DNA from 4 places in the Pseudaminobacter sp. Soil_N_29 genome. Region 2 is predicted to be linked to each of the others. Evidence: riboswitches for the same ligand, from Rfam matches in the RefSeq annotation. Region 2 holds a riboswitch; each other region holds the start of a gene.
The links. Region 2 has a riboswitch for cobalamin ahead of bluB (5,6-dimethylbenzimidazole synthase). Riboswitches for the same ligand answer to the same signal wherever they lie in the genome.

Region 1 (7,882 bases), on a different contig from region 2:
ATTCCACTGCTGCTCGACAGGGTCGGCGCCGATCCGGCGGTCGCGTCTGCCGTATTCGTCACCACGGTCACCGATGTGGTCGGCTTCTTCGCCTTTCTCGGCCTCGCCACCTGGTGGTTCGGCATGCTTTGAGCCGGGTCCGGCTGAAGCGATCTGAATTGACTTTTACGTAAATGCCGTGACAAGATTCCCAGCCATTTTCGTGAACTATGTCGGGGCGGAGCCATGATCCGGGAATATTATACGATCACTGAACTGACCCGCGAGTTCGACATATCCACGCGGACCTTGCGGTTCTACGAGGACGAGGGGCTGATACAGCCCGTCAGGCGCGGCCGCACCCGGCTTTTCCGCCCCTCCGATCGCCACCTGATCAGGCAGATCATGCGCGGCAAGCGCCTTGGTTTCTCGATCAACGAGATCCGCGAGATCATCCAGATGTACAAGGAGCCGCCGGGCGAGATCGGCCAGCTCAATCTGATGATCAAGCGTATCGAGGAAAAGCGCGAGGACCTGCGCCAGAAGCGGCGCGACCTGGAAGAGACACTCGCCGAGCTGGATCAGGCCGAGGAATCCTGCGTCGAACGGCTGGCTGAACTTGGCGTGACCACCTGACGGGCACGCCGGTTACTTCCGCGCGGAGGCCGATGGCCGCCGGGTGACCCGGCAGGGAAGGGCCGTCAGATCCAGCGGCGCACCCGCTTTGCATAGTCGCGGTATTTCTTGCCAAAGCGCGCCTCCAGGTGCTTTTCCTCGCGCTCGACGGCAAGCTTCTGCGTCACGAAGGCGGCAAGAAGAGCCAGCGGCAGGAACCAGGCGATGCCGGTGATGAGGCCCACGCCGACCATCAGCAGCGTTATGCCCATGTAGATGGGGTTGCGCGTGACCGCGAAAGCGCCGTCGGTGACCAGACGCTCGGCGGGGCGGTTGGCCATGATCGTCGTTTCGGCCCGCCGCATGGCCTGAAGCGCCGAGACGTAAAGTGCGACTGCGCCAAGCACCGCAAGCCAGCCGGTGGCGAACAGGATGTCGCCCAGAAGCCCCGATATCCATGGCAAGGGAAGGGCGAAGGCAAGCAGGATGCTGAGCGCAATCGCCGCAATATAGATCAGCGGCGGCCATGGGATGGTGTTGGGGCTGGCATGCATGTCGGTCACGGCGTTCCTCCCTGGAAGGTCGAGTCCTCTGTCTCCTCGGTGCAGGTCTCGGCCTTGTTTTGTATTTTAGCGCGGAAATCCGGCGGCGGGTTTTCCGAAAATAGCTCGTCGAGCCCGTCCCGCTCCAGCGCGTCCAGCATGCATGTGCAGTAGCGGACGCAGAATTCGGCGTCGCGGCTCTGCTCGCAGGTCCTTTCGCAGGAATTGCGGAAGCGCACCTCTTGCGGCTGCACCTGCGCCGGCACCACCTGGGAAAACAGCCAGACGCAGGCGATCAGCACCGGCTGGTGGATGAGGTAGACGGCAAGGCTGTGCTGGCCCGCGAAATTCAGCGGCGCTGCCCATTTTCCGAGGCGGATAACGGCAAGCCTGTCGAACAGGCCGCTGGATGAGGCAAGCCCGCCAGCGGCAATGCCGGCCAGCACCGCGCCGAACCAGGGAAAGACCGGCACATAGTCGTTCGAATGGGGGTTGCTGGACGACAGGCCCACCCACCACAGGGCTGGATGATCGAAGAGTTCGCTGCGCAGGAAGTTTGGCGTCGCGATCACCAGCGCCGCGACAACGAGCGTCAGCAGCGCCGGCAGCCGCAGGAAGGCCAGCCCGAGAAGGCTCGCCAGCGCGATCTGGTGCAATATGCCGAAGAAGATGAAGCCGCTCGGCACGGCAATCCACGTGGCAACCGATATGGCCAGCGCCGCCCCTGCCACCATGGCGAAGCGTCGCCAGAACGGCTTCCAGCGAATGCCGCGGCCGTGCGCCAGCACCAAGCTTACCCCGACCAGGAAGAGGAAGCTCGAGGCGATGCAGCGGGCAAAAAGCTTCCAGCCGCCCACCGCCGTCATGCCCGGTTCGACGTAACCGAAGAATTCCAGGTCCCAGGTAAAGTGGTAGATGGCCATGGCGGCCAGCGCCAGGCCGCGCGCAAGGTCGAGCAGCTCGATCCTCGTGCCCTTTGTGGTCGAGGCTTGATTCGTCTTGATATCGGGGTACATGGCTGTGTTTGCGGGCATTGCCGACATGGTGACATCGTTATCGTGGAAGACAAGGCCGAAGAAGAATTGGGGAAATGCGATGCACAGCGTGAATGCAAATGGCGCCTCTATACCGGCGCTGGGCCTGGGAACCTGGACGCTGAAGGGGCAGGAATGCACTGAGCTGGTGTCTCGGGCACTGTCCATCGGCTACCGGCACGTCGATACCGCGCGCGCCTACGGCAACGAAGACGCCGTGGGCGAGGGGCTGCGCGCTTCCGGCATTGCGCGCGACGAACTGTTCGTGACCACCAAGGTGTGGTGGACGGAAATCGCGCCCGGCGACCTTGAGCGCTCGGCCGAGGCCAGCCTGAAGGACCTTGGCCTCGACCAAGTCGACCTGCTGCTGATCCATTGGCCGAACCCGCGCATTCCACTGGAGAGCTCGATCAAGGCGCTGAATGCGGTCAGGCGCATGGGCCTCACCCGCCACATCGGCGTGGCCAATTTCCCCACCAGCCTGCTGGCCGAAGCGATTTCGCTTTCGGAGGCGCCGCTCGTTTGCAACCAGGTCGAGTACCATCCCTATCTCGACCAGTCCAAAATGCTGCGCATGTGCCGCGAGAGCGGCCTGGCTCTCGTTTCCTATTGCCCGCTGTTCCGGGGCGGCGGTCTGTTCGAGGAAAAGGCGGTGCAGGACGCCGCTGCCCGCCATGGCAAGACGCCCGGCCAGATCGTGCTGCGGTGGCATGTTCAGCAGGAGGGCGTGTCGGCAATCCCGCGCACCTCAAAGGCGGAACGGCTGGCGGAAAACATCGCCGTTTTCGATTTCGCGCTGTCGGATGCGGAGATGGCGGCTATTTCCGCACTGACCAGCCAGAACAAGCGCATCTGCGACTACGACTTCTCGCCCGAATGGGATGCCGCTTAGGCCAGGTGGCGGCGGCCTATAGCCCCACAGGGTTTGCGACGGGCAAAGGTCGGTTTCCTGCTATCCTCCCACCGCTCGGGCCTGCCAACCTGCCCGCGAAATATCCGGGGCAGGAATGGTCACGCAGGTAAGGCATCCCATCTGGCTTCCCGCCGTAAAGCAGGCGGGCGCGCGCACCTTTGCCACGCTCTATGCGCTTGAGTCATTTGCGCGCGCCGCCATTTCCAGCGTCGTGCCGATCCAGGCCTACGAACTCCTGCAGAACAAGCAGGGCGTCTCGCTGCTTTATACGCTGGTGGCGCTGATCGGCCTTTCGGCAACGCTGTTCATGCCGATGCTCATCAGCCGCTTCTCGCGCCGCTGGATCTACACCGCGGGCACGGCGCTTCTGGCCATTGGCTCGCTCCTGTTCATGACCCATTCGCTGGCCGGCCAGATGGTGGGCATGCTGGCACGCGTCATGGGCTCCAGCGCGCTCGCCATCACGCTCAACCTCTACATCATGGACCACATCCGCAAGACGGAGATCATGCAGGCCGAATCGCTGCGCATGGCCTGGTCGATGATGGCCTGGACCGGCGGGCCGACGCTCGGCGTCTTTCTCTATACGCGTTATGGCATCATCGTCACGCATGCCGTGGTGGTGGGCTTCGCGATGGCGCTGCTGGCCACGTTCTGGTATTTCCGCCTCGGCGACAATCCGCTGATCAGCCCCGGCAAGACGCGAGCCGCCAACCCGCTGAAAAACATCGGCCGCTTCGTCTCACAGCCCAGGCTGCGCCTGGCCTGGGTGATCGCTTTTGGCCGTTCCTGCTTTTGGACCACCTTCTTCGTCTATGGCCCGATCCTGATGGTGGTGACGGGCGAGGGCGAGCTGGCTGGCGGTCTTCTGGTGTCGGCCGGCAATGCGCTGCTCTTTGCGGCTATCTCCTGGGGCAAGGCGGGGCGTCGCTTCGGCGCACGCAACGTCATGACGTTCGCTTTCCTGGCCATGAGCGCCGCCTTGTTCGCGGCGGGGCTGAGCGGCGAAGGGCTGCCGCTGCTGACGGGTGGCTTCCTGTTGCTCGGAGCGCTGTTTGCGGTGGCGCTCGATGCGCTCGGCTCCACCGCCTTCATGCGCGCGGTGCGCACCTATGAGAGGCCGCAGATGACGGCGGTCTACCGCACCTATCTGGATCTTTCCGAGCTTATCCCGCCGCTGGTCTACACGGTGGTGCTCAGCTTCTTCGGCCTTGGCGCGGTGTTCGCCACGCTAGGCTTCTTCACCATCTTTTGTGGCGTGATTACCTTCCGCTATCTTCCGAAGTCGATGTGACCTCGCAAGCGGCGTGCTGGTCGCGCACCCATTGATGGAAGCGATGCAGCTCGTATTCTTCCGGCATCAGCACGCCGGAAGAATGGCGCATCGAATGCAGGCCCTTCTGGTTGACCTCGCAGATGGCGGCGTCCTCCTCCAGCACCCGCGCGCCGAAACTGACGATGTTTTTCAGGCCGGCGCCCTCCGATGACAGCGCATCCGCGGGAAACAGCCATTCGGCGGTAAGCTCGGTCTGCTCCGGTCCGAGCGGCAGGAGGCGCACGGTGCGCACATAGTCGACATGACCGACGATGAACATGGAAGGCAGGTGCGCGGCATAGGTCTGGCCCGCGGCGCGCTCCGCCTCGGTCAGCGTGGCGAAGACGGGACCGTGGGCGCGCCCATCGTCCGACCAAGTTTCGGCTCCCGGACGCAGCCCGCCGGCATATTCGGGCGCGTCGTTGTCCGCATGGAGAGCCCATTCCGGGTCGTCGTAGCGTGCCATCAGCCCGCGCCCATAGATCGGCACCAGGTGGGAGAGGTGCTTGTGCACGCCGGGGCAATGCAGGCACTCGTTGAAGTTTTCCCAAAAGACCTTCCAGTTGCAATTCAGCACCTTGCGCAGCACGTGGCCGGTGGCGAGGTCTTCCAGAGGCCAGTTCGACAGGTCGCACGAGCCGGGGTCGAAGCTTTCGGGCGCCGAGCCGGCGGCATCTTCGGCAAGATTGACGAAAACGAAGCCCCGCCACGACGAAAGCGCCACCGGATAGAGCGGATAGTCGGCCTTGTCGAAACCGGCAGGAAGCGTCTTGGAAGGGACGCGCACCAGCTCGCCCGCCAGAGAATAGGACCAGGCGTGGTAGGGGCAGGTGAGCAGCTTGCTTTTCAACCGACCTTCGCTTTCGCGGCAAAGCTGCGAGCCGCGATGGCGGCAGGTGTTGTGGAAGGCGCGCAAGGCTCCGGCTTCGTCGCGGATGAGCAGAACCTGCTGGGTGCCCACCGTGAAGACGCGAAAGGCTCCAGGCTGCGCGATATCTGCCTCGCGGCAGAGCATGATCCAGTTGCGATACCAGATCGCTTCGAGGTCGCGGCGGTATTCGGCCTCGTCCCAGTAGGCCCGGGACGGCAGCGTTGCCTGGGCGGTTCGCAGGCCGTTATAGGGATCGATTGCTTCGGTGTCTGCTCGCATGGCGTTGCCCCGATCGATGGGAGAGCGGACACTGCTGCGCGCCGATTGTCAATCGGGGGCGCGAGGTGAGGCAGGTGGCTGACTTGCGCGTTTGCGACCTTGCCGGCCGATAAAAGGGCGGGATTATGGTTTGCCGGGCGTGGCGATTCTTCATATAGTCGCAATCGTCGTCGGTTCCGGACGGAACCAAAAGGGAATGCGGTGCGGGCATTTTTTGCCCAAAGCCGCGGCTGCCCCCGCAACTGTGCGCGGAGAGCTCTCCCCAGATGCCACTGAGGGTTACCTCGGGAAGGCGGGGAAGGGCGTAGACCCGCAAGCCAGGAGACCTGCCGGCGACGAAGAAAACTCTATGGGCCCTCGGGTGGAGGGTGAAAGGATTTTTGGAATGAACACTGTTGCTTCCTCGTCGATCGGCGCTTCGGTTGGCTCGGCCTCGCGCGTTACGCAGCTGGCGCTTTCCGCCCTTCTCGGCCTTTTCGTGGTCGGCTTCGTGGGCTTTGCGCAGATGGACGCCGTTCACAACGCTGCCCACGACTACCGTCACTCGCTCTCGTTCCCCTGCCACTAACGGGGGGCTTTCACATGACAGTGTTTCGCAACGTCGTGTTCATCGCGGCGATCGCCGGGCTTTTGTCCGGCATCGTGATGGCCGCGATGCAGGCCTATGCTACCGTCCCGCTGATCCTTCAGGCGGAGGTTTATGAGGAAGCCGCCGGCGGGCACCACCATGGTGCTCCGGAGGTCTCAACCCCGTCTGCTCTCGATCATGAAGCGGCGGCGCCTGCGGAAGAGGAAGAGGGCTGGGCGCCGGCCGACGGTTTCGAGCGCTACAGCTTCACCGTGCTGGCCAATGTCGTCACCGCCATCGGCTTCGCGCTGGTGCTAGTGGCCGTTTCCGAACTGGCCGGCGGCATTGCCGGTTGGCGCCAGGGTGTGTTCTGGGGCTTTGCCGGCTTTGCCGTGTTCACGCTGGCACCGGGCCTGGGTTTGCCGCCGGAACTGCCTGCCATGCCCGCGGCCGATCTCGCCGCCCGTCAGGTCTGGTGGATCGGGACGGCTGTGGCAACCGCCGCGGGGCTTGGCCTGATCGCCTTCCGCAGCTCGTTGGCGTTCTCGCTGATTGGCGTGGCTTTGATCGTGGCACCGCATGTCATCGGCGCGCCGCAGCCGGAAAGTCACGAATCGCCCATTCCGGCAAGCCTGCACCACCAGTTCGTGGTCGCGGTCACCGTCACCAACCTGATCTTCTGGGTGGTGCTTGGGGCTCTGGTCGGCATCGTCCGCAGCCGCTTCACCGGAACGGCGAAAAGCCTGCGCGACAGCTTTGCGTGAGGCACACACACTGACGCTGCTGCTCGGCGGCGCGCGCTCCGGCAAGAGCGCGCATGCCGAGCAGCTGGCGACCGGCTTCCCGGCGCCCTGGACCTATATCGCCACCGCCCAGGCCTTTGACGACGAGATGGTGGAGCGCATCGCGCTGCACCGCGCCCGCCGCGCCGAGGGCTGGGAGACGCTCGACGCGCCGCTGGACCTCGTGGGCGCAATAGAGAGCGTACCCGACGGCCGCCCGCTATTGGTCGATTGCCTGACGCTATGGCTTTCCAATCATCTCCTGGCCGAGCATGATCTCGAACGCGAAAGCGAACGCCTTGCCGATGTGCTGGGCAAGCCGCGCGGGCCGTGGTTCGTCGTGGCCAACGAGGTCGGCCTCGGCATCGTGCCCGATAATGCGCTTGCCAGAAGATTCCGCGACGCCGCCGGCCGGCTCAACCAGAAGATTGCGGCTCGCGCCGACCGTGTCCTATTCATGGTCGCGGGGCTACCCATGCAGGTGAAATGACATGAAGGAAATCGACGACAGCGAAGCCGAACGCCATAAGGCCAAGATGGCCAAGCGCAAGGCGGTGCAGGATGCAGAAGTCGCCGGCAAGACCATCGAGCAGAAGGGTCTGCTGATCGTGAACACCGGCCCGGGCAAGGGCAAGTCAACGGCGGCCTTTGGGCTGGCGCTGCGCATGCTGGGCTACGGCCGGCGCGTCGGCGTCGTGCAATTCGTCAAGGGCGCGTGGCACACCGGCGAGAAGGACGCCTTCGCCGCTTTCGGCGACCGGGTAGTCTGGCACACGATGGGCGAGGGGTTTACCTGGGAAACGCAGGACATCAAGCGCGACATCGCCGCCGCCGAGGCCGCCTGGGCCAAGGCGGTGGAGCTCATCAACGATCCGACCATCGATCTCGTCGTGCTCGATGAGCTCAACATCGCGCTGCGCTATGACTATCTGGACCTCGACATGGTCGTTGCGACGTTGAAGAACCGGCGCGAGGGGCTGCATG
Region 2 (7,882 bases):
TTGACGCCGTTGACCTGATCGTAGGCGAGCAGGACATCCATGCCTTCCTCAAGCGCATCGACGTCGAATTCGCCGGGCAGCTTGTAGGACTTGCCGTTGTCGAGCGTGATGGTCAGCTTTTCGCGGTCGATCACCTTGATCTTGCCTTCCGCCTCGGCGGCGAAGGCGGCGCTGGAAATCATCACGACAGCGGCAAGAGCGCCGATCAGGCTACGCATGGTCCATCCTCGTTTTTGTTTATCCTTGGCGTCGACGGGCGACGGCTCGCGATTGCGAACGGGTAGAAACCACTAACACGGGGAATGTGTCAAAACTAGAACGCGGCAGTTTCACTTTATGTTTTCAAGATGTTGCCGAAATCACGGGAAAACCGGGCACTAGCCGCCGTTCGGCTCGCACGAGACAACTGGGCAACAGGTCGGATCATGGTTTGACCCGTGCCGAAAACGCCAATAGAACGCACCGCAGAGCCGGCGAGGCCGGGCAGGGCTGAGTATCATGTCGCACAACACTTTCGGACATCTGTTCCGTGTCACCACCTGGGGCGAAAGCCACGGCGCGGCCTTGGGCTGCGTGGTCGATGGCTGCCCGCCCGGAATTCGCTTCACGCGCGCCGAAATCCAGGCCGAACTCGACCGGCGCCGCCCAGGCAAATCGCGGTTCGTGACCCAGCGCCGCGAGCCCGACGAGGTGCAGGTGCTGTCGGGCTTCGTGCTGGACGAGGACGGCGAGACGATGATCACCACCGGCACGCCGGTATCGATGATGATCGAAAACGTCGACCAGCGCTCCAAGGACTATGGCGAGATCGCGCGGCAATACCGGCCGGGCCATGCCGACTACACCTATCACGTCAAATACGGCCTGCGCGACCATCGCGGCGGCGGGCGTTCTTCCGCTCGCGAGACCGCTGCGCGCGTGGCTGCCGGCGCGCTGGCGCGCAAGGTGGTGCCGGGCATGGTGGTGCGCGGTGCGCTGGTCTCTATCGGCGTGAAGGACATCGACCGCAGCCGCTGGAACTGGAATTTCGTCGAGGATGCGGAAAACCCGTTCTTCACGCCCGACCCGGATTCGGTGCCGGTATTCGCCGAATATCTCGACGGCATCCGCAAGGCCGGCTCCTCGGTGGGCGCCATCATCGAGATCGTGGCCGAGGGCGTGCCCGCCGGGCTCGGCGCGCCGGTCTATGCCAAGCTCGACCAGGACATCGCCTCGAACCTCATGTCTATCAATGCGGTGAAGGGGGTGGAGATCGGCAATGGCTTCGAGGCCGCGCGCATCACTGGCGAAGAGAATGCCGACGAGATCCGCATAGGCAACGATGGCAAGCCGGTGTTCCTGTCAAACCACGCCGGGGGTATACTTGGCGGCATCTCGACGGGGCAGGAAATCGTGGCGCGCTTTGCCGTCAAGCCGACGTCGTCGATCCTGACGCCGCGCAAGTCCATCGATGTCGACGGCAAGGACGTCGACGTGATGACCAAGGGCCGCCACGACCCTTGCGTGGGCATACGCGCCGTACCGATCGGCGAGGCCATGGTTGCCTGCGCCATCGCCGATCACTACCTGCGGCATCGCGGCCAGACCGGCCGGGTGTGATTGTATTCATGTGAGCAACTGAACGGACTCCGGACAAGATGGGCTACGACCAGAAGAAAGTCGTCGAGGCGCTGCGGGCCTTCGAACGTGGCGAAATCGTCGTCGTGATGGATGACGACGGACGCGAGAACGAGGGCGACCTGATCGTCGCGGCCGTGCACTGCACCGCCGAGAAGATGGCCTTCATCGTGCGCCACACTTCCGGCATCGTCTGCACGCCGATGACGCGCGAGGACGCCCGGCGGCTGAACCTGGCGCCGATGGTGGCCGAAAACGATTCGGCCCACACCACCGCCTTCACCGTCAGCGTCGACTTCAAGCATGGTACCACCACCGGCATCTCGGCCGACGACCGCACGCTGACCGTGCGCAACCTGGCCAACGACAATGCCGGCCCCGCCGATTTCGTTCGTCCGGGTCACATCTTCCCGCTGGTGGCGCGCGAGGGCGGCGTGCTGATGCGCTCGGGCCATACCGAAGCTGCGGTAGACCTGTGCAAGCTGGCCGGCCTGCCGCCGGTGGGCGTCATCTCGGAACTGGTCAACGACGACGGCACGGTCATGCGCGGGCCGCAGGTAGCTGCCTTCGCTGAGGCGAACGGCCTGAAGCAGGTGTCGGTGGCCGACCTCATCGCCTATCGCCAGCGACAAGAAAAGCTGGTGCAGCGCGTGGAGTGCTCGGATATCGAAACGCCCGGCGGCAAGGCCAAGGCCTATACCTACACGCTGCCCTGGGACGTGATGCACCACCTGGCGATCGTGTTCGGCGACATTCGCGATGGCGAGGAAGTGCCGGTCAGGCTGCATTCGGAGAACGTGGTGGACGATGTGTTCGGCACCGGCCATGACCTGCAATCGATCATGAAGTCGATGGGCGAGCGCCAGCGCGGCGTCATCGTCTATCTGCGCGAGGGGTCTGTGGGCGTCGCCCACCAGGACCGCAACCGCCCGGTGCACAACGAGGCGGAAGCCCACGCCGAAGCCCGCAAGCGCGAGAGCGAGTGGCGCGAGATCGGCCTGGGTGCGCAGATCCTGCGCGACCTCGGCATCTCCTCGATCAACCTGATCGCCTCGCGCGAGCGCCACTATGTCGGCCTCGAAGGTTTCGGCATCAAGATCGCCAAGACAGAAATTCTTTAGCGAGAATCGCCGCTGTCGTGCGGCAGACGCTTGACAATATCTCCCCTCAGGACATGCTCAATTCGCCTGTTCTGGGGGGATTTTTACATGTGGGACTTCGATATCGGCAAGACGCTGTCGATGATGGTGAAGACATGGCCCTTCATCGTCTTTCGCATCATCGTGTTTTTTGCAATCACCGCGGCCTATGTGCTTGCGACCGGCGCCGGAGCGGGCGTCGGATACGGCGCAGGCCACATCTTCGGCGGCGAGGACGGTCCGGTGACCCTTTCGCTGTGGGGCGGGATCCTGGGTTTCGGCGCGGTGTCGCTGATCGTCTACTGGATCCGCGAATACATCCTCTACATGGTCAAGGCCGGCCACATCGCGGTCATGGTCCGGCTGCTTGACGGCCACGACGTGCCGGGCGGCCAGGGCCAGATCTCTTATGCGCGGGAAGTGGTGACGGCGCGATTTGCCGAGGCGAACATTCTCTTTGTTCTCGACCAACTGGTGAAGGGTGCCATCGCCGCCATCACCGGCCTGATCGGCGGCATAGCGTCCTTCCTTCCCATCCCGGGGCTCGAGGGGCTGGTGAAGTTCATCAACACGGTCATTCGCCTGTCGCTGACCTATGTCGACGAGATCATTCTCGCCTACAACATTCGCATCGACAGCCACAGCCCTTACGAGACCGCGCGCCAGGGCGTCGTTCTCTACGCACAGAACGCCAAGACACTGGTCAAGAATGCGGTGTGGCTGGCGATCATCATGTGGGGCCTGACCTTCGTCATTTTCCTGATGATGCTGACGCCGGCAGCCGCCATCCTCTACGTGATGCCCGGGCAACTGGCGGGCTGGGCCTTCGTGCTGGCGATCGTGTTCGCCTGGGCGGTGAAGGGCGCGCTGATCGAGCCCTTCGCCATCGCTTCGCTGATGCAGGTCTATTTCAAGGCCATTGAGGGGCAGACGCCAAACGCCGACTGGGATCGCCGGCTGGCCGACGCATCGGGCAAGTTCCGCGAGCTGAAGGACAAGGCGCTGGGCGGGCCCGGCGGGTCGGCCTGGCAGCCGGCCGAACAGCCAGGCTAGGCACGACAGGACCGGGCTTCTTCTCGAACCACTGTCTCTTTGAGCGAGGCCTCTCCAGGGCGGCCGAAGGCCTCGCTCATGATGAGCTCGGGCAGGGGCAGGCGATTGCCCCAGCCATTTGCCTCAAGGTCTGGTTTCGGCGCGAACTGCGAGACGCGGCCCACGCATAGATAGGCGACCGGCGCGACGTGGTCGGGCATGCCGAGCAGGCCCTTCAATGCCTGCTCGTCGAGGATGCTGACCCAGCCGATGCCCACGCCCTCGGCACGCGCGGCGAGCCAGAGGTTTTGGACGGCACAGACGGTGCTGTAGAGGTCCATCTGCGGGTTGTGCCAGCGGCCGAGCGGCGAGGTTTCCGAACGCCGGCGGTCGCAGGTGATGCAGAGGTTCAGCGCGCTTTCGCAGATGCCTTCGAGCTTCAGCTTGCGGTAGAGCGCCTGCCGCTCGGCGGCGATGGCGGGCAGTTCCTGCTCGCGGGCGGCGAGGAACAGGTTGCGCACCCGCTCGCGTCGCGCCATGTCGCGGATCACGATAAAATTCCACGGCTGCATGAAGCCGACCGACGGCGCGTGATGGGCGGCCAGCAGCAGACGGGCCAGAACGGCATCATCCAGCGGCTCGGACGAAAAATGGCTGCGGACGTCGCGGCGCGTGAAGATGGCGCGGTAGACCGCCTCGCGCGCGGCATGCTCGAAGGCGTTTTCGGGCGTGGGATGGCTGCTTGCCGGCATCGCGTTTCCCCTTGCGAACAGGCTGGGCATCGTTCCGCCTGACCATGCGGACGACTATTTCTGCCTGGCCGGTCTTCTGGCTCGGGTTCGTCCCGCCATCGGCGCCTTCCCGTTCCGCAGAACAGTGGCATCTACCGATGCGGTCCCCCTTACAGCGTTGGGCACGCCGCGGATTTGCACCGCGTTCCCGATTCTCCCGCCTTGGAGCGCGATGGCTTCTCCTCGAGACGCCATCTTGCTCCAAGTTTCTGGAGCATGATCTTGTCCGAAAAGTCTGCAACTTTTCGGGATCATGCTCTAAGGCAGGCACCTTGCAGCGGCGCGACACTATCGCGGAACGGGGCGCGATGCATCCTCGCCATGCGACACGGAGTTTGGAGAAAGGACAATTTTCCCCAGGCTTCGGCAGGTAGTGCGTGGCGACGGCCGCCTTTGCTGATAAACTGCCCGGCATGACTACGCGCCTTTATTCGCACCCGATCTATCTCGAGCACCTGACGCCGCCGGGGCACCCGGAGCGCCCGGACCGGCTGCGCGCAATCGCGCGGGCGCTGGAGGACGATGCGTTTGCGGACCTCGTGCGCGTCGAGGCGCCGGAGGGCGACGAGGCGACGATCCTGTTTGCCCATCCCGAGAGCTTCGTGGAGCGGATCCGTGCGGCGATCCCCGAGGAGGGGCTCGCAGGCATCGATGCAGACACCACCGTCAGCCCCAAGAGCTGGCAGGCGGCGCTGACGGCAATCGGCGCGGCCAATGCGGCGGTGGACGACGTATTCACCGGCAAGGCCGACAACGTCTTCGTGGCGGCGCGTCCGCCGGGCCACCATGCCGAGAAGACCACGGCAATGGGTTTTTGCCTGTTCAACAATGCGGCGATTGCGGCCCGCTACGCTCAGCGCCAATATGGCGCCGAGCGCGTGGCCATCGTCGACTGGGACGTGCACCACGGCAACGGCACGCAGGACATCTTCTGGGACGACCCGAGCGTGCTGTTCTGCTCCACCCACCAGATGCCGCTTTATCCCGGCACCGGCGCCAAGGACGAGACCGGCGCGGGCAACATCGTCAACGCGCCGCTGTCGCCGGAGAGCGGCAGCGACCTGTTCCGCGAGGCATTCCGCGCACGCGTGCTGCCGGCGCTCGACAATTTCGCGCCGGACCTGATCATCATCTCGGCCGGCTTCGACGCGCACCATCGCGACCCGCTGGCGCAGATCAATCTGACGGAAGAGGACTTCGACTGGGCGACAGGCCAACTCATGGACCGCGCGGCGCGCTATGCGAACAACCGCATCGTGAGCCTGCTCGAGGGCGGCTACGACCTGCAGGGCCTGTCTTTTTCGGTCGCGGCGCATGTGAAGCGCCTGATGAAAGGATGAATGATGGACGCCGAACCGAATGACGACATCAAGGCGATGAGCTTCGAACAGGCGCTGGAAGCGCTGGAGAGCATCGTCGACCATCTGGAGCGCGGCGACGTGCCGCTCGACCAGTCGATCCGCATCTACGAGCGCGGCGAGGCGCTGAAGGCCCATTGCGACCGGCTGCTGAAGGCGGCCGAGGACAAGGTGGAGAAGATTCGCCTGTCGCGCGACGGCAAGCCGGTGGGAGCCGAGCCGCTAGACGGGGAGTAGGGCATCGTTGAACAATCCGTCTCGGCGGCGCGGTATTTCTCCCGTGGTCGTCGCGGCGTAGCCTCTGCGGGCAAGATTTTTGCGACTGCCGCCGATTGGAGGTTACCATGAGCTTCTTTCCCGCACCCGATCCCGAACTGGGCAACGCATATTCCTGCGATGCGCTGGAACTGATGGTGGTCGCCAACGCCAAGGATATTGGCGGCTTCGAGGTTCGCCGGGCGCTGCCGACCGCCCGGCGGCGATTGGTCGGCCCCTTCATCTTCTTCGATCGCATGGGCCCGGCGATCCTGCGGGCCGGGCAGGCGTTGGACGTGCGCCCGCACCCGCATATCGGTCTCTCCACCGTTACCTATCTGTTCGACGGGAAGATCCGGCACCGCGATTCGCTCGGCACCGAGATGGTGATCTCGCCCGGCGACGTGAACCTGATGACGGCCGGGCGCGGCATCGTCCATTCCGAGCGCACGCCGGAGGAGATCCGCAGCGCGCCGACCTTGATCTCGGGCCTGCAGACCTGGATTGCGCTGCCCGACAACAGGGAAGAAATGGCCCCGGGCTTCGAGAACACGGCGAATACCGCGCTGCCCGAATTCGCCGCCGACGGCGCAAAGGGGCGCGTGGTGATGGGCGACTTCGAGGGCCATCGCTCACCGGTAACCGTCTACCACGACACGCTCTATGTGGATGTGCGCCTGGAGCCCGGCGCGAAGATCCGCATCCCGGCCGATGCGGAAGAGCGCGCGATCTATGTGCTGGAGGGCAACGTCACGATCCTGCGCGACCGATTCCCGCCCGACCGGCTGCTGGTGTTCCGCCCCGGCGACGAGATCGTGGTGTCGTCCGACGAGGGCGCGCATTTCATGCTGTTCGGCGGCGCCTCGCTGGGCTCGCAGCGCTACATCTGGTGGAACTTCGTTTCCTCGTCGAAGGAGCGCATCGAGCAGGCCAAGGAAGAATGGAAGACCGGCCGTTTCGACATCGTGCCGGGCGATGAGAACGAGTTCATTCCCTTGCCCGAGCGCTGAGTTTTGCGGGCATAAGGCCACATCTTGCCCGCGCTCATTTACATTCCGGCACCGACACTCTATCTCCGAAGCCGATATTGATCGATTAGACAGGCTGAATCCCGTGACCTTGCCGCCCAAAACGCCGCTGCTGGATACGGTGCGCATTCCTGCGGACCTCAAGCGGTTGCCCGAAAGCGATCTGCCGCAACTGGCTTCCGAATTGCGCGCCGAACTGATCGACGCCGTCTCGCACACCGGCGGGCATCTCGGCGCGGGCCTGGGCGTGGTCGAACTGACGGTGGCGCTGCACTATGTGTTCGACACGCCGGATGACCGCATCATCTGGGACGTCGGCCATCAGGCCTATCCGCACAAGATCCTGACCGGGCGCCGCGACCGCATCCGCACGCTGCGCCAGGAGGGCGGGCTGTCGGGCTTCACCAAGCGCGCCGAGAGCGAATACGACACTTTCGGTACCGGCCACTCGTCGACGTCGATCTCGGCCGGCCTCGGCATGGCCGTGGCGCGCGACCTGGAGGGGCGCAAGAACAACGTGATTGCCGTGATCGGCGACGGCGCCATGTCGGCGGGCATGGCCTACGAGGCGATGAACAATGCCGGCGCGCTGAACTCGCGCATGATCGTGATCCTCAACGACAACGACATGTCGATTGCGCCGCCCACCGGCGCGATGAGCG
Region 3 (7,882 bases), 600 kb from region 2:
GACGCCTTGCCGGGATACATCCACCCGGAGACCAAGCGCGTACACACCTCCTATGCGCTGGCAGCCACCACCACCGGCCGGCTGTCGTCGTCCGAGCCCAACCTGCAGAACATTCCGATCCGCACGGCCGAAGGGCGGCGGATCCGCACCGCTTTCATTGCCGACAAGGGCAACAAGCTGGTGTCGGCGGACTACAGCCAGATCGAACTGCGCGTGCTTGCGCACGTCGCCGAAATTCCGCAGCTCAGGCAGGCCTTCTCCGACGGCATCGACATCCATGCCATGACCGCGTCGGAAATGTTCGGCGTGCCCGTGGCCGGCATGCCGCCAGAGGTGCGCCGCCGCGCCAAGGCGATCAATTTCGGCATCATCTACGGCATCTCGGCCTTCGGTCTTGCCAACCAGCTTTCCATCCCGCGCGAGGAAGCAGGCGAGTACATCAAGCGCTATTTCGAGCGTTTCCCCGGCATTCGCGACTATATGGAGAGCACCAAGGCATTCGCCCGCGACAAGGGCTATGTCGAGACCATCTTCGGGCGGCGGGCGCACTATCCGGAGATCCGCGCATCCAACCCGCAGATACGTTCCTTCAACGAGCGCGCGGCGATCAACGCGCCGATCCAGGGATCGGCCGCCGACATCATCCGCCGCGCCATGGTGCGAATGGAAACGGCGCTGCCGGAAGCCGGCCTTGGCGCTCGCATGCTGCTGCAGGTGCATGACGAGCTGATCTTCGAGGTGCCGGAGGCCGAGGTGGAGGCGACGCTGCCGGTGGTGCGCACCGTAATGGAGAGCGCGGCCATGCCGGCCGTGGCGCTTAAGGTACCGCTGCAGGTCGAGGCCCGGGCCGCAAACAACTGGGACGAGGCGCACTGAGCCTCGTCATCTCAACGGCCCCGTGAATCGTCAGCCCCCGCCGGTTGCCATGCCCGGCGGCGGCTCGCGTCACCTCGCGGCCGTGTCCAGAGGCACGACCAGCATTCCACCGGCGGCCTCTGAGAGATGGGCTTCGACGCCGTAAACCGCGCGCAGGCGCTCCCGCGTCAACACCTCCCCGGGCGTTCCATCAGCGATGATGGCGCCTTTGTCGAGCAGGATCAGGCGCGTGCACCAGCGCGCAGCGAGGCTGAGATCGTGCAGCGACGCGACCACCCCGCGCCCTTCCCCGGCAAGCTCGGCAAACAGCCGCATCAACGCAATCTGGTGCGAGGGGTCGAGCCCGGCCGTCGGCTCGTCGGCAAGCAGGAGCGGCGCATCCTGCGCCAGCGCCCTCGCGATCAGCACCCGCGCCTTCTCGCCGCCCGAAAGCTCGGTCGCCGTGCGATGGCGAAACGCTTCCAGTTCCATGCGCCGGATCGCTTCTTCGATCTGCGCCCTGTCGGTGGCGTCGAGGCCGGCAAAGGCCGGCCGGTGTGGCGCCCTGCCGAGCGAAACCACGGTCTCGACGGAAACGGGCCAGCCGATCTCGCGCTCCTGCGGCAGATAGGCGATGCGGCGCGCCCGCTCCCGCGCGGTCATCGTGGCGGCGTCTTGCCCGGCAATCGTGACTTTCCCCTGCGCCGTGATGAGCCCGAGAGCCGCGCGAAGCAGCGTAGACTTGCCCGCACCGTTGGGGCCGATCAGGCCCACGAACTCACCTTCGCCGACGCGCAAGGAAATGCCGTTCAGCACCGTTCTGCGCCCAAGCGAAGCGTGCAGATTTTCCACCAACAGCAGGCTCACAGCAGTGTCCTCCGCGTGCGGTAGACGAGCCAGAGGAAGAACGGCGCGCCGACGATGGCCGTGAGCACGCCGAGCTTCAGGTCTTTTTCCGGCGTGATGACACGCACCAGGATATCGGCGGCGAGCAGCACGCAGGCGCCGCCCAGCGCGCTCGCGGGCAAGAGGTGCGACGGTCGCGCCCCGACCAGCGGCCGCAACAAATGCGGCACCACGAGGCCGACGAAGCCGATGGCGCCCGCCACGGCGGTAGCCGCCCCCACGGAAGCGGCCGTGCCTAGCACGGCCAGCAACTGCACCCGGCGCAGATTGACCCCCATGCTGGCGGCGGCATCTCTGCCGAGCGTCAGCGTATCGAGCGAGCGCCCCACGCTTGCCAGCATCGCCCAGCCGGCCACAATGAAGGGGCCGGCGAGCCAGACATGCGTCATCGAACGGTCGGCGAGCGAGCCCAGCATCCAGAACATGATTTCGACCGCGGCGAAGGGATTGGGCGACAGGTTAAGCGCCAGCGAGGTCATGGAAGCGGCAAAGCTCGACACCGCCACGCCGGCGAGGATGACCGTCAAGGCGCCGCCGCGCATGCCCGCCATGGCTTGCACCACCACGACCGCGACCACCGCGCCGGCCAAGGCGGCCAGCGGCAGGCCAAGCCGGAAAACGGCGGAGAAGCCGGTATAGATCGCGATCACCGCGCCCAGCGAAGCCGAAGCGCTGACGCCGAGCAGCGCGGGCTCCGCCAGCGGATTGCGCAGATAGCCCTGCAGCACCGCACCGGAGAGCCCGAGCGTGGCGCCGATCATCAGGCCGAGGACCGCGCGCGGCAGGCGGATTTCCTGCATGATCAGCGCCATCGGCTCGGCCTTGTCGGAAAACAGCGCAGCAATGCTTTCGCCGAAGCCGATTGCCGCCGGACCGACCGTGAGCGAGAGGCCAAACAGCAGCAGCACGGCTAAGCCAAGCAGGAAGAAAAGCAGCCGAAAGCGCGCGGTCTCGCTCATCTGGTCCCCTCCACGGTTCGCGCCGCTTCTCTCATGATGCGCACCGCTTCCAGCGTGAAAGGCGCCCCGCAGATCGTGTATTTGGCCGGGACGTTGACTGCCTTCTTTCCAGCCGTCAGCGCCTTGAAGGCGGGGTGGACATAGCCCTGCCCCGCCAGCGCCGGCGCGCCGTATTGCTCCTGACTGGTGACAACCAGGTCCGGGTTTTCGAGTGCCAGCAACTCCAGCGGCAGCTTGGTGGTGCCGGCCATCCCCAGCCTGTCGGCAATGTTCCGGAGGCCCGCCGCGCGCACCGTTTCATCCACCAGCGTGCCGGCGCCGGAGGTGTAGCCGTCGGTGTAGTAAAGCGCGATCGAGCGGTTTGATGCAGGCTGCGCGCGGAGGCGCGCCAGTTCCGCATCCATACCGGAAACCAGCGCCGCGGCCTTTTCCTGTTGCCCCAGCATCTCGCCCATGCGGGCGATTTGCGCGCGAATATCTTCGAAGGAGTCCGCCGGCGCGAACTCCTCCACGCGCAGTCCGAGCCGGCGCAACAGATCGACAGTCGTCCGGGTGGTATAGGTGCCCGCCACAATGAGGTCCGGCGACATCAGGAAGATTTCCTCGGCCAGGCCGTGATTGACCACATAGCTCGCGGCCGCATCGGCCAGCACCGATGCGGTCGGATCCGTCGCCAGATTGGACACCGAATAGAGCTGCCCCTGGCCCGCGATCAGCATGGCGAGCTGATCGGTGCAGACATTCAGCGAAACCACGCGGTGGGGCGGCTGCGCCGCGAAGACCGGCACGGAGGTCGCTGATGCGATAGCGATTGCTACGCCCACCCCACGCATGGAGTATCCCGCCGCGGTCATCGCTCTCCGCCTTGTCCCTTCAGCCAGTCCCATCGCGTGCCTTCAAACGAGAGCCCGTTGTGCCGGGCCAGCTTCAAACTCAGAAGTTTCGAGTGAAGCTCAACCCGATTGTACGCCCCGGCGCGAGATATCCCTGAGAATATGGCGGAACACCATCCGCGGCGGTCAAATATTGCTCGTCGAAGACGTTCTCGACCGACAACTTGAGCTGGGATTGTGAATCCAGCGCATAGAGCGCCGTGAAATCCACCGTCACATAGTCCGCCAGCTTCCCCGTGTTTGCGGCATCGGCGTAGCGCGCCGCGCCATAGAGCAGCCTGGCCGAAAGGTTGAGCGCTTCCGTCGGGCTGTAGTTCAGCTCGGCGGTAGCCTTGAAGAGGTCGCGGTAGGGAAGATAGTTGCCGGTGTCCTGGTTCAGCGGCTGGCGGATGTCGAGTGTCGTCTTGCCGCTCCATTCCTCGCTGAACTGGTGGGCCAGCGCCGCCTCGAACCCAGTGATGCGGGCGCGGGCTACGTTCTCGGGCGTGTAGCTCGGCGCAAAGGAGGCGATCGCGTCGGTCACCCAGGTCTGGTAAAAGGCGAGGTCCAGGCTGGTGCCGGCGGCCGCCTGCCAGTTCAGCCCGACCTCATAGGAGCGCGACTTCTCCGGCTTCAGGTTCGGATTGGAAAAGCCCGGATAGTACAGCTCGTTGAAGGTCGGCGCCCGGAAGCCGGTGGCAAAGGATGCGCGCAGCACCAGATCGGCAAGCACGTCGTAACTCGCACCCACATTGTAGGTCGTCGCGCCGCCAAACTGTTCGTTGTGGTCGTAGCGAATGCCGCTGTCGACGCGAAGCGCCTCATATTCCAGCGAATACTGGCTGAAAACCGCGGCGAGCGTGCGCGAAGTGACGGCGTAGTCAATCGTGGAATCGACGTGCTCGCGATAGGCCTCGAAGCCCCCGGCCAGGATATGCGCCACGCTGCCGGTCTGGAAACCTTTCTCCGTCGAGGCAAATATGCCGTGGCGCTGCGTGTCGTATTTGGTGCTGCCGGCCACGCCCTTGCGGAAATTGGTCGAGTAGTCGAGCCCCGAGCTTGCTTCGACGGTCGAGGACCAGTCGTCCCCGTGCAGGATCTGCGCGCCGAGCTTTCCGGCGAAGGTGCTGGCATCAACCTCGTTGTCGTAGGGATAGGCGCTGTCATACTGGCTGCGGCCAGATGCAAAAAGGCCATCGGCGTAGAGCCTGCCCCAATCGAAATCCTTCGACAGCGACAGGTTCAACGAGCCCTGGAGAAAGCCTTCGTCGCCCGGTTCGTGGTCCCAGGCGAGCGGCGTGGTGAAGTCGTAGCCGCGGGTGCCGAGAATACTGCCGCCGACCGAGTAGTCCATCCCGTTGGAGGTACGCCCTTGAGCGTAGCCGGAAACGTAGCCGCCCCAAGGGTGGGTGATGCCGGTCGTTACGCTGGCGCAGGCGTCGCGGCCATCGGCGCAGGGGCCGCCCTGCCTGGTGATGATGTTGACGACGCCGCCCATGGCGTCGGCGCCATATTGCGCCGAATGCGCCCCCTTGGCCACTTCGATGCGCTCGATGGCGCTCAGCGGAATGTTGAAGATCGAGGCGGTTCCGGTCGTGGCCGCGCTTGCCCGCACGCCGTTGATGAGAACCAGCGTCTGGCTGGCCGACATGCCACGCATGTGGATATTGGCCGCGGCTCCCTGACCGCCATAGGAGACGATGGACACGCCGGTGTGGGCCCTCAACAGCGACGGCAGGTCCGGCGCGGCAGATTGCTCGATCTCCTTGGCATCGATCACGGTGACGGAGGATGTCGACCCCACCAGCGAGCTTTCTCGTCTCAGCGGCGTCGTCACGACGATGCGTTCCAGAAGCGTGGTTTCATCGTCGACCTGCTCGGCCGATGCGGTCTGGGGGAACACGATTGCCGCACAGCCGGTTGCGGCGAGCGCAAGAACACTTGCGCGCAAATTCAGTCTCTTCATTCAGCACTCCATTCGACCTGCAAGCGGGAGTTCAGCATGCAAGCTCAGAGCCGCCGATCGGAGATGTCCGGGACTGGGTCCGTCAGAATCGTCCGGGCGCGCGGCAACACTTTTTTCAAATGTCACCGCCACGGACGACCGCGCCTGAACACACCCCGTATTCAAGCATGGGTGACCGGAACAGGCAGGTCTCCTGACTTCCGGGTCAACGCTTCGCCTTCGCCTTCCCAATCGCGCGCTGCGCTCTTAGTGGCTTGGTTGAAGGAAAGCTCGCCGGTTACAGTTGCGGGGGCAGTCTCGGCTTCGACCCGAAGGTCTCACCGTGTTCCCTTTTCATCCGCCGCGAAGCGGAACCAATTCCGAATCGATTGGTAGCCACGCGGGGTTCGAAGGTCAACAGCAGAAGAGTTCGTCGCTTCCGGCCGGTGGTGGCGCGCGGCCGCATCACCTGAGGCGAGCGCGCCGGCCTATGCGGCCAACGCCGCGCATTTGGCGCAGGTGCCGCGAAATTCGATCACAGCCCTCTTCGCCGCAAAGCCGGTCGAACCGATCCAGGCGTCGAGCTGCTCGCCGATGATCTCGTCGGAGAACTCCGAGACCTGACCGCACTTGTCACATATGGCGAAGGCGATCAGCCGGTGGCTGTGGTCGTGCGGCTCGGAACATGCAACGAAGGCATTCATGCTCTCCAGCCGGTGGACGAAGCCGGCATTCATCAGGCCATCGAGCGCGCGATAGACCTGCAGCGGCGCACGAAAACCCTGCTCGCGCAGTTGGTCGAGCAGCATGTAGGCGCTGAGCGGGCCGCTCGCAGCCTCGAGTTTCTCGAGCACGCGAAGCTGGTTCTTCGTCAGCTTTTCCCTTGCCGCCATGATGCCGCTCGCCCTTCCTAAACCCTGCAACCGAAACTTGGCCCGAATTGCCGGGTTTGTCACCTTTGAGAGCTCACATAGCGATTGGCCGGGCAAAATGCCACTGCCGGGGCCCGGCGGTGGCAATGGTGAGGGCAGCCCCAGCCAATTCCGTCAGAGTTTGGTCCAGGCCGCGTTCTTCTTGGAAGACTTCACGCAGGCTTCGACGAAGGCCACGCCTTCCACGCCGTCCTCCACCGTGGGGTAGAGCACGTCGTTGCCCGGATTGCCGTTGCGGCGCGCGGCGCGGATCGCTTTGGCAGCCTCTGCATAGATGGTGGCAAAGCCTTCCAGATAGCCCTCCGGGTGCCCAGCCGGCACGCGCGTGACCCGCGCTGCGGCCGGCCCGGCGCCCGCGCCGGCACGGGTCAGCAGCCGCTTGGGCTCGCCGAAGGGCGTGTGCCAAAGGTAGTTCGGGTCGCTCTGCGTCCACTCGATGCCGCCTTTGGTGCCGTAGACCCTGAGTTTCAGGCCATTTTCGTTACCGGGCGCGACCTGGCTTGCCCACAGCATGCCCTTGGCCCCGCCCTTGAAGCGCAGCATGACATGCGCATTGTCGTCGAGCTGGCGGCCGGGCACGAAGGCGTCGAGGTCGGCCGAAAGACTGTCCAGCTCCAGCCCGGTGACGAAACGGGCGAGATTGTAGGCATGGGTGCCGATATCGCCGGTGGAGCCGCCGGCGCCCGACTGCTTGGGGTCGGTGCGCCAAGCCGCCTGCTTGGACCCATGATCCTCCGCCTTCTCGGTCAGCCAGTCCTGCGGATATTCGGCCTGCACGACACGGATTTCGCCGAGCTGGCCATTCTGCACCATCTCGCGGGCCTGCCGGATCATCGGATAGCCGGTGTAGTTGTGGGTGAGGACGAAGACCTTGCCGGTTTTTTCCACCAGCGCGGCAAGCTTCCTGGCGTCGGCCAGGTTGGAGGTCAGCGGCTTGTCGGAGATGACGTGGATGCCCGCCTCCAGGAACGCCTTGGCGGCCGGATAATGCATGTGGTTGGGCGTCACGATCGCCACCGCCTCGATGCCGTCCGGGCGCTTGGCCTCGGTCTTGGCCATCTCCTGGAACGAGCCATAGCTGCGCTCCGGATCAAGCCCGAGTTCGGCGCCCGATGCTCTCGCCCTTTCGGGATCGGACGAAAGCGCGCCGGCCACCAGCTCGAATTCGCCGTCGAGGCGAGCGGCGATGCGGTGCACCCCGCCTATGAAAGCACCCTGCCCGCCGCCCACCATGCCGTAGCGGATCGGGCCTTCCCTGCGCTCGCTGCGTCCCTCAATGGTCATCTTGAAACCTCCCCTCCTCGCTCGTCCGGTCTCGTCTCGATTTCAGGCAATGCCCATCATCTTGCGCAGCGCCGCCCGGTCCGTTTCCCCGCCCGCAAAATCGTCGAATGCCTTTTCCGTCACCCGGAT
Region 4 (7,882 bases), on a different contig from region 2:
GGCAGAGCCTGCAGATAGGTCTTGTGCTCCATCAGCTTCTCGGTGCCGCGGTGCAGCAGGCCGATATGCGGATCGACGCGCTCGACCACTTCACCGTCGAGCTCGAGCACCAGGCGCAGCACGCCGTGCGCGGCCGGATGCTGCGGGCCGAAGTTGATGTTGAAATTGCGGACGGAGGTTTCAGCCATTCTGGCGCCTCAATTTCCCTTGGCCTTCTCGTCGCCCGGCAGGACGTAGTCGGTCCCTTCCCACGGCGAGAGAAAATCGAAATTGCGGAATTCCTGCCTGAGTTCGACAGGCTCGTAAACGACGCGCTTGGCCGCATCGTCGTAGCGAACCTCCACGAAGCCGGTCAGAGGGAAATCCTTGCGAAGCGGATAGCCTTCGAAGCCATAGTCGGTCAGCAGGCGGCGCAGATCAGGGTGACCCGAGAACAGAATGCCATACATGTCGTAGGCTTCGCGCTCGAACCAGTCGGCGCCGGGATAGATGCCGGTCAGCGACGGCACCGGGGTCTCGTCGTCGGTCTGCACCTTCAGGCGGATGCGCAGGTTCTGGCGCGGCGACAGCAGGTGATAGACCACGTCGAAGCGCTTTTCGCGCGCCAGGTGGTCGACACCGCAAATGTCGATCATCGAGACGAACTGGCACTGCACGTCGTCACGCAGAAAGCCGGCAACGGCGACGATGTCGTCCGGCGCGACAGAGATGGTCAGCTCGCCATAGGCCAGAACCGTCTCACCGATCCGGGCACCGAGCTTCTCGGCCAGATAGACCGCAAGGTCCTTGAGGGCTTCACTCATGGAAAATCACCGTTCGATCGTGCCGGTGCGGCGGATCTTCTTCTGCAGGAGAAGAATGCCGTAAAGCAGCGCTTCCGCCGTGGGCGGGCAGCCGGGCACATAGATATCCACCGGCACCACGCGGTCACAGCCGCGCACCACCGAATAAGAATAATGGTAGTAGCCGCCGCCATTGGCGCAGGAGCCCATGGAAATGACGTATCGCGGCTCCGGCATCTGGTCATAGACCTTGCGCAGCGCAGGCGCCATCTTGTTGGTCAGCGTGCCGGCCACGATCATCACGTCCGACTGGCGCGGGGAAGCGCGCGGCGCGATGCCGAAGCGCTCGGCGTCGTAGCGCGGCATCGAAATGTGCATCATCTCGACAGCGCAGCAGGCAAGGCCGAACGTCATCCACATCAGCGAGCCGGTACGCGCCCAGGTGATCAGCGCCTCGGAAGAGGTGACCAGAAAGCCCTTGTCGGAAAGCTCGTTGTTGATGTCGGCCACGAACGGATCGTCAGCGCCGATCAGCTTGCCCGTATTCGGATCGATAATGCCCTTGGGCTTGGCCGCGACAAGCGTGGGGGATGCCTGATTCAATCCCATTCCAGCGCTCCCTTCTTCCATTCGTAGATAAAGCCGATCGTGAGCACCGCCAGGAAGACCATCATCGACCAGAAGCCCAGCATGCCGATCTCGCCGAACGACACCGCCCACGGGAACAGGAACGCCACCTCAAGGTCGAAGATGATGAACAGGATCGCCACCAGATAGTAGCGGATGTCGAACTTCATCCGTGCGTCATCGAAGGAGTTGAAGCCGCACTCATATGCCGACAGCTTCTCCGGGTCCGGATTGCGGTAGGCAATAATGAACGGCGCGGCGATCAGCGCGAGACCGATCACCAGGGCAACACCGATGAAAATGACAATGGGAAGATATGAACTTAATAGCCCACTCATGCTCCGACTTTCCGTTGGCGGCCAACCGACCAAATTATAGCACTGAATCGAGCCTCAGGACCGCGACACATGCGCAGGTCAGATGGCGCCGAAAACCCATGCTGCAACGCGGCGAGGGTTAGCGCAGGCGCTTCGGCGAAGCAAGTCAAACCTTGGCCAAAGGGCGGCTGCGTCCATCGCTTTTGCGCGATTGGCGGCTCAGAACCCGAATTTGATATCTATACTCTTTTACTCCACTTTTCCTCCTGACACAATTCGGGTTGCAACATTGCTAGCGTGAGGCGCCAATCCGATTCCCGGACGAAACCGGAAGTCGCAACAGGACCCCGCGGAGCGAACGAACATGAAGGAAAGGATCTCGCTCAAGCTGGCGCGGCGCATAGCGCTGGCCGCGCAAGGTTTCGCCGATGCCCGCCCCGCCGGCCCCATCGACCGCAGGCACCTCAACAAGGTGCTTTCGCGCATCGGCCTGCTGCAGATCGATTCCGTGAGCGTGGTGGTGCGCGCGCACTACATGCCGCTGTTCTCGCGGCTAGGCCCCTACCCGCGCGACCTGCTCGACAAGGCGGCCAACTCGAAGAAGCGCTCGCTGTTCGAGTATTGGGCGCACGAAGCCTCTTTCCTGCCCGTGGAAACCTATCCGCTGCTGCGTTGGCGCATGCAGCGCGCGGAACGCCACGAAGAGATGTACACCGGCTTGGCCAACTGGGCGCAGCAGAACACGCGTCTAATCGATGACATCTATAGCGAGGTCGTCGCCCGAGGCCCCGTCGCCGCCTCCGACATTGACGGCGCCAAGGGTTCCGGCGGCTGGTGGGGTTGGAGCGACGAAAAGCACGCCTTCGAATGGCTGTTCTGGGCCGGCCGCATCACCACCGCCTCGCGCCGCGGCTTCGAGCGCCTCTACGACCTGCCCGAGCGCGTGCTGCCGTCATCGGTCTTTTCCGCGCCGGCGCCGACCGCCGCCGACGCGCACCGCGAACTGCTGCGCATCTCTGCCCGCGCGCTGGGCATCGCGACGGTGGGTGACCTGCGCGACTATTTTCGTCTCTCGTCCGCCGACGTGAAGGGCCGCGTGGAAGAGCTGGTCGAATCGGGGGAGCTTCTGCCGGTGCGCGTGGAGAGCTGGAGCCAGCAGGCCTATCTGCACACGGGCGCACGCATGCCGCGCAAGGTGGAGGCCCGCGCGCTGCTGGCCCCCTTCGACCCGGTCGTGTGGGAACGCTCCCGCGCCGAACGGCTATTCGGCTTCCGCTATCGCATCGAAATCTACACGCCAGCCGCCAAGCGGCAATACGGCTATTACGTCCTGCCCTTCCTGCTCGGCGACACCATTGCGGCGCGCATCGACCTCAAGGCCGACCGGCCCGCCGGTGTGCTGCGCGTGCAGGCCGCCTATGCAGAACCCGGCGCACCAGCCCACACCGCCGAAGCCCTGGCCGACGAGCTTCGCCTGATGGCGCAATGGCTGGAACTGGAGCGCATCGACGTCGTGCCTGCCGGCGACCTGGCACCGGCGCTGACGGACATCCTCACGTCGTAACCGCGCGTTGACAGGCCAAGCCGCCCCCGCCTAAATTCGCCCGCGACGGTCCCCTCTCCGCAAAGGGAGGGGCCAAGAGGGAATGCGGTGCGGGGACAAATCCCAATTCCGCAGCTGTACCCGCAACTGTAAGCGAAGAGCCGAAGGCCGACAGCCACTGGAGTTTTCCGGGAAGGCGGCGTGAGGCGACGATGCGCGAGCCAGGAGACCTGCCGTCATACCATTAATCCGACCGCCCGGCGGGTGTCCTGGGCAAGGAGCATGATTCTAGTGAAGACCGAAGCTGACTCGACAGCGCTGGCCGAGGATGTCCGTGATGCGGATGGCTCCGACATAACCGTTGTCGTCTGTTCCTCCTGCCGGGACGAAACCGGCTCCGACGCCCGCCCCCGCGCCGGCGAATTTCTGGCGCAGGCCACGCTGCGCGCCGCTTCCAACGAAAACATCCGTGTCCAGCAGGTCGAGTGCCTTGGCAACTGCAAGCGCCGGCTGAGTGCCGCACTGCTTCGCAACGGCTGCTGGAGCTACGTCTTCGGCGACCTGACGCCTGAAAGCGGCCCGGACCTGATTGCCGGCGCCAAGCTTTTCGCGACCGCCACAGACGGCATACTGCCCTGGCGCGGCCGCCCCGACAGCCTCAAGCGCGGCCTTGTCGCCCGCATTCCCCCTCTTGCCATAGTGAAGGACATTTCATGACCGCCTCCGCGACCCGCGTTCCCTGCACCGTCGTCACCGGCTTTCTCGGCGCCGGCAAAACCACGCTGATCCGCAACATCCTCGAAAACGCCAATGGCAAGCGCCTGGCGCTGATCGTCAACGAATTCGGCGATGTCGGCGTGGACGGCGAGATTCTGAAAAGCTGCGGCATCGACGCCTGCCCGGAGGAAAACATCGTCGAGCTGGCAAACGGCTGCCTGTGCTGCACCGTGGCCGACGATTTTGTGCCGGCGCTGGATGAAATCCTGTCGCGCGAGCCGAAGGTGGATCACATCCTGATCGAGACCTCGGGCCTGGCGCTGCCCAAGCCGCTGGTGCAGGCCTTCCAGTGGCCTTCGGTGAAGAGCCGCGTGACGGTCGACGGCGTCGTTGCCGTGGTGGACGGTGCCGCTCTCGCCGCCGGTCAGGTTGCCTCCGACATGGACGCCCTGCAGGCGCAGCGCGAGGAAGACGAGACGCTGGACCACGACGATCCGGTCGAGGAAGTGTTCCAGGACCAGGTGGCCTGCGCCGACCTCATCATCCTTTCCAAGAGCGACCTGATCGACGCGGACGGCAGCGCCCGCGCCCATGCGACGATCGGCGAGCATCTGTCACGCGCGGTAAAAGTGGTGCCGAGCGCGCATGGCAAGGTCGATCCGTCGGTGATGCTCGGCCTCGGCCTCGCCGTCGAGGACGACATCGAAAACCGCAAGACGCTGCATGACGGCATGCTCGACCATGAGCACGACGATTTTGACTCGTTCATCGTGGAGTTGCCGGCCATCGCCAGCCCCGAGGAACTGGCAAACCGCGTGGCGGCGGCAGCAGAGCAGGAGAACGTGCTGCGCGTGAAGGGTTTTGTCGATGTGGCCGGCAAGCCGATGCGGCTTCTGGTGCAAGCCGTCGGCCCGCGCGTGAACCACTATTATGACCGCGCCTGGACGCCGGCCGAGGAGCGCCGCTCGCGTCTCGTCGTCATCGGGCTGAAGGGCCTGAACCGCGAGGCCATCGAGCGCATTCTGGCGAACTGAGCAGGCGCGCGCGGCCATGCACATACTGACCACGACATCCGCCTCGCTCGACGACCTGATCGAGCCGGTCGACCTGCGGCAGACGCCGGCGGATGTCGTGGCGCTGTCTTTCACCGACAGCGATCTGGCCGGGCTGGCTGCGGCGTGGCGGCAGGAGGCGGACACCCTGCCCTCCATGCGGCTGGCAGCACTTCGCGACCTGCGCCACCCGATGTCGGTGGACCTTTGGGTCGACAGCGTGGCCGCCCACGCAAAAATCATCCTCGTGCGCATCCTTGGCGGCTACGACTGGTGGCGCTATGGCTGCGACCGGCTGGCCGCCATCTGCCGCGAGAAGAACATTCGCCTCGCGCTGCTGCCCGGCGAAAGCCACGACGAGGACCAGCGGCTGATCGAATGCTCGACACTGCCTCGCGAAAAGCTCGACCTGCTGCTCGCCTATTTCCGCGAGGGCGGGCCGGACAATATGCGCGCGCTGATGCACCATCTGGCCGGACTTGCCGGCGGACAGGGCGCTGCGACGGAGCCGATCGCGGTGCCAAAGGCCGGGTTTTACGAGCCGGGCAAGGGCGTGGTTCAGGCGGCTGCTGCGCTGGCTGACGCCCCCATCGTCCCGATCCTCTTCTACCGCTCGATGCTGCTGGCAGCCGATGTCGCGCCCATCGATGCGCTGGTCGAGGCGTTGCGCGCGCGGGGCATCGCGCCTGTTCCCATCTTCGTCTCCAGCCTGAAAGACAAAACCTCCCTCGCCTTCGTGGAAAGCGCGTTGGCGAACCTAAAGCCGGCGGCCATCATCACCGCCACCGCCTTTGCCAGCAGCGCCGAGCCGGGCGTGGAAACGCTGTTCGACCGCGCGGGCGCGCCAGTATTCCAGGTCATCGTCGCCACCACGCGTCGTGATGCCTGGGCCGAAAACCAGCGCGGACTGGCACCGGCCGACCTTGCCATGCATGTGGTGATGCCCGAGCTCGACGGGCGCATCCTGGCCGGTGCGATCTCGTTCAAGGCCGAGATGGAGGTAGACAGCGCCCTTGCCTTCAAGGGCCTCGCCAACCGCCCCGAGCCCGACCGCGTCGAGCAGGTGGCGGGCCGCATCGCCGCATTCCTGCGCCTGCAGCGCGAGCCGCGGGCGACGCGCAAGGTTGCGATCCTGATCCCGGACTATCCCAGTGCGCCCGGCCGCACCGGCTATGCCGTCGGCCTCGACGTGCCCAACAGCGTGCTCGCCATGCTGCACGACCTGAAGGCCGAGGGCTATCACGTTGAAGGGATTCCCGAATCGCCCCGCGAACTGCTGGACCTTCTGGCACGCCGCGTCCACGGCATCAGCCTCGAGGACTATGCTCGCCTCTCCCCCGAACTGCCCGCAGCGGCGCGGGCAACCGTCGAGGCGGCGTGGGGCGATGCCGCGAGCGAAACCGAGGAAGGCGGCGATTTCCCCTTCCGCGCCGCGACCTTCGGCAACGTCACCGTCGCTTTGGCACCCGATCGCGGGCGCTCGGCCGACCGCCGCGCCGACTATCACGACCCGACGCTGCCGCCGCGCCATGCGCTGGTGGCCTTCGGGCTCTGGCTGCGCAAAAGCCTTGGCTGCCATACGCTGGTGCATGTCGGCGCGCACGGCACGCTGGAATGGCTGCCCGGCAAGACGGTGGCGCTCGGCCAAAACTGTTTTCCTGAAATCGTCACCGGCGGCCTGCCGGTGGTCTATCCCTTCATCGTCAGCAATCCGGGCGAGGCCGCGCAGGCCAAGCGGCGCATTGCCGCCGTCACGCTTGGCCACCTGCCCCCGCCGCTTGCCCATGCCGGGCTGGACGAGAACCAGCAGACGCTGGAGCGACTGGTGGACGAATATGCGCAGGCCGACGGCCTCGACCGCCGCCGCCGCGACCGGCTGGCAAAGCTGATCGTCGACACTGCCTCGCAGACCGGCCTTGCCGCCGAGGCCGGCGTTGCCAGAACCGATGCGCCGGACGAGGCCCTGCGCCGCATCGATGCCTGGCTCTGCGACCTCAAGGATTTTGCGGTCAAGGACGGCTTGCATGTCTATGGCCGCGCCGCCGAAGGCGAGGCCGACGAGCAGCGCCTGAGAAGCGCGGAAAGCGAGCGTGCGGCGCTGATCGCAGCGCTCGACGGACGCCACATCACCGCCGGCCCCTCCGGCGCGCCGGCGCGCGGGCGCACCGACGTGCTGCCCACAGGCCGCAACCTGTTCACCGCCGATCCGCGCACCATGCCCACCCCGACGGCCTTCGACCTCGGCCGTGCGGCGGCGCAGGAGGTGCTGACGCGCTATCTGCAGGACCATGGCGACTGGCCGCGCTCGCTGGTCATCGACCTCTGGGGCAGCGCCTCGCTGCGCACCGGCGGCGAGGAGATCGCGCAGGGCCTGTTCCTGATGGGCTGCCGCCCGCAATGGGATGCCGCGACTGGCCGCGTGACCGGCATCGAGGTGCTGCCGCCGGCAACGGTAGGGCGGCCGCGCGTGGACGTGACCTGGCGCATTTCCGGCCTGTTCCGCGACATGTTCCCGACCCAGATCGCGCTGATCGACGCCGCAGCCGCGGCCGTCGCCGCGCGCGACGAGGAGGCGTCCGAAAACCCGCTGGCCGCCGAAGCGCGCGCGAGCGGGTGCACGCCACCGCGCATCTTCGGCTCCTCGCCCGGCACCTATGGCGCGGGGCTGGAGGAAATGCTGGCGCGCGGCGAATGGCAGGACCGCGCCGAGCTCGGCCGTGCCTATCTGGACGCCACCTCCCACGCCTATGGCGGCCCCTCTGGCGAAGGGGTTTCCGCGCCCGGCGCCTTCGCGACACGGATCGCCGAGGCCGACCTGCTGGTGCACAGTGGCGACGACCCCGG

Region 1: another riboswitch for cobalamin. It lies ahead of AC3A4H_RS08425 (CbtB domain-containing protein); the one in region 2 lies ahead of bluB (5,6-dimethylbenzimidazole synthase).
Region 3: another riboswitch for cobalamin. It lies ahead of AC3A4H_RS05345 (TonB-dependent receptor domain-containing protein); the one in region 2 lies ahead of bluB (5,6-dimethylbenzimidazole synthase).
Region 4: another riboswitch for cobalamin. It lies ahead of AC3A4H_RS08595 (DUF1636 family protein); the one in region 2 lies ahead of bluB (5,6-dimethylbenzimidazole synthase).

The regions. Positions count from the first base shown of each region.
Region 1 covers NZ_JBDGLC010000002.1:514,241-522,122, reverse strand. Annotated here, with positions in the region: gene mgtE (magnesium transporter) at 1-132, shown strand, start outside; gene AC3A4H_RS08455 (MerR family transcriptional regulator) at 229-615, shown strand; gene AC3A4H_RS08450 (methyltransferase family protein) at 681-1,157, opposite strand; gene AC3A4H_RS08445 (heparan-alpha-glucosaminide N-acetyltransferase) at 1,154-2,152, opposite strand; gene AC3A4H_RS08440 (aldo/keto reductase) at 2,232-3,062, shown strand; gene AC3A4H_RS08435 (MFS transporter) at 3,178-4,377, shown strand; gene AC3A4H_RS08430 (aromatic ring-hydroxylating oxygenase subunit alpha) at 4,346-5,548, opposite strand; cobalamin riboswitch at 5,703-5,896, shown strand; gene AC3A4H_RS08425 (CbtB domain-containing protein) at 5,934-6,116, shown strand; gene AC3A4H_RS08420 (CbtA family protein) at 6,131-6,880, shown strand; gene cobU (bifunctional adenosylcobinamide kinase/adenosylcobinamide-phosphate guanylyltransferase) at 6,873-7,388, shown strand; gene cobO (cob(I)yrinic acid a,c-diamide adenosyltransferase) at 7,390-7,882, shown strand, end outside.
Region 2 covers NZ_JBDGLC010000001.1:515,385-523,266, reverse strand. Annotated here, with positions in the region: gene AC3A4H_RS02465 (DUF1344 domain-containing protein) at 1-218, opposite strand, end outside; gene aroC (chorismate synthase) at 499-1,599, shown strand; gene ribB (3,4-dihydroxy-2-butanone-4-phosphate synthase) at 1,638-2,738, shown strand; gene AC3A4H_RS02450 (hypothetical protein) at 2,826-3,809, shown strand; gene bluB (5,6-dimethylbenzimidazole synthase) at 3,806-4,540, opposite strand; cobalamin riboswitch at 4,609-4,752, opposite strand; gene AC3A4H_RS02440 (histone deacetylase family protein) at 4,993-5,919, shown strand; gene AC3A4H_RS02435 (exodeoxyribonuclease VII small subunit) at 5,923-6,174, shown strand; gene AC3A4H_RS02430 (pirin family protein) at 6,282-7,202, shown strand; gene dxs (1-deoxy-D-xylulose-5-phosphate synthase) at 7,306-7,882, shown strand, end outside.
Region 3 covers NZ_JBDGLC010000001.1:1,111,424-1,119,305, forward strand. Annotated here, with positions in the region: gene polA (DNA polymerase I) at 1-876, shown strand, start outside; gene AC3A4H_RS05330 (ABC transporter ATP-binding protein) at 946-1,722, opposite strand; gene AC3A4H_RS05335 (FecCD family ABC transporter permease) at 1,719-2,720, opposite strand; gene AC3A4H_RS05340 (ABC transporter substrate-binding protein) at 2,717-3,508, opposite strand; gene AC3A4H_RS05345 (TonB-dependent receptor domain-containing protein) at 3,654-5,558, opposite strand; cobalamin riboswitch at 5,725-5,931, opposite strand; gene AC3A4H_RS05350 (Fur family transcriptional regulator) at 6,026-6,430, opposite strand; gene AC3A4H_RS05355 (Gfo/Idh/MocA family protein) at 6,584-7,753, opposite strand; gene AC3A4H_RS05360 (sugar phosphate isomerase/epimerase family protein) at 7,796-7,882, opposite strand, start outside.
Region 4 covers NZ_JBDGLC010000002.1:546,980-554,861, forward strand. Annotated here, with positions in the region: gene AC3A4H_RS08570 (NADH-quinone oxidoreductase subunit D) at 1-188, opposite strand, end outside; gene AC3A4H_RS08575 (NADH-quinone oxidoreductase subunit C) at 198-803, opposite strand; gene AC3A4H_RS08580 (NuoB/complex I 20 kDa subunit family protein) at 810-1,391, opposite strand; gene AC3A4H_RS08585 (NADH-quinone oxidoreductase subunit A) at 1,382-1,747, opposite strand; gene AC3A4H_RS08590 (winged helix-turn-helix domain-containing protein) at 2,091-3,290, shown strand; cobalamin riboswitch at 3,320-3,521, shown strand; gene AC3A4H_RS08595 (DUF1636 family protein) at 3,552-3,986, shown strand; gene cobW (cobalamin biosynthesis protein CobW) at 3,983-5,020, shown strand; gene cobN (cobaltochelatase subunit CobN) at 5,037-7,882, shown strand, end outside.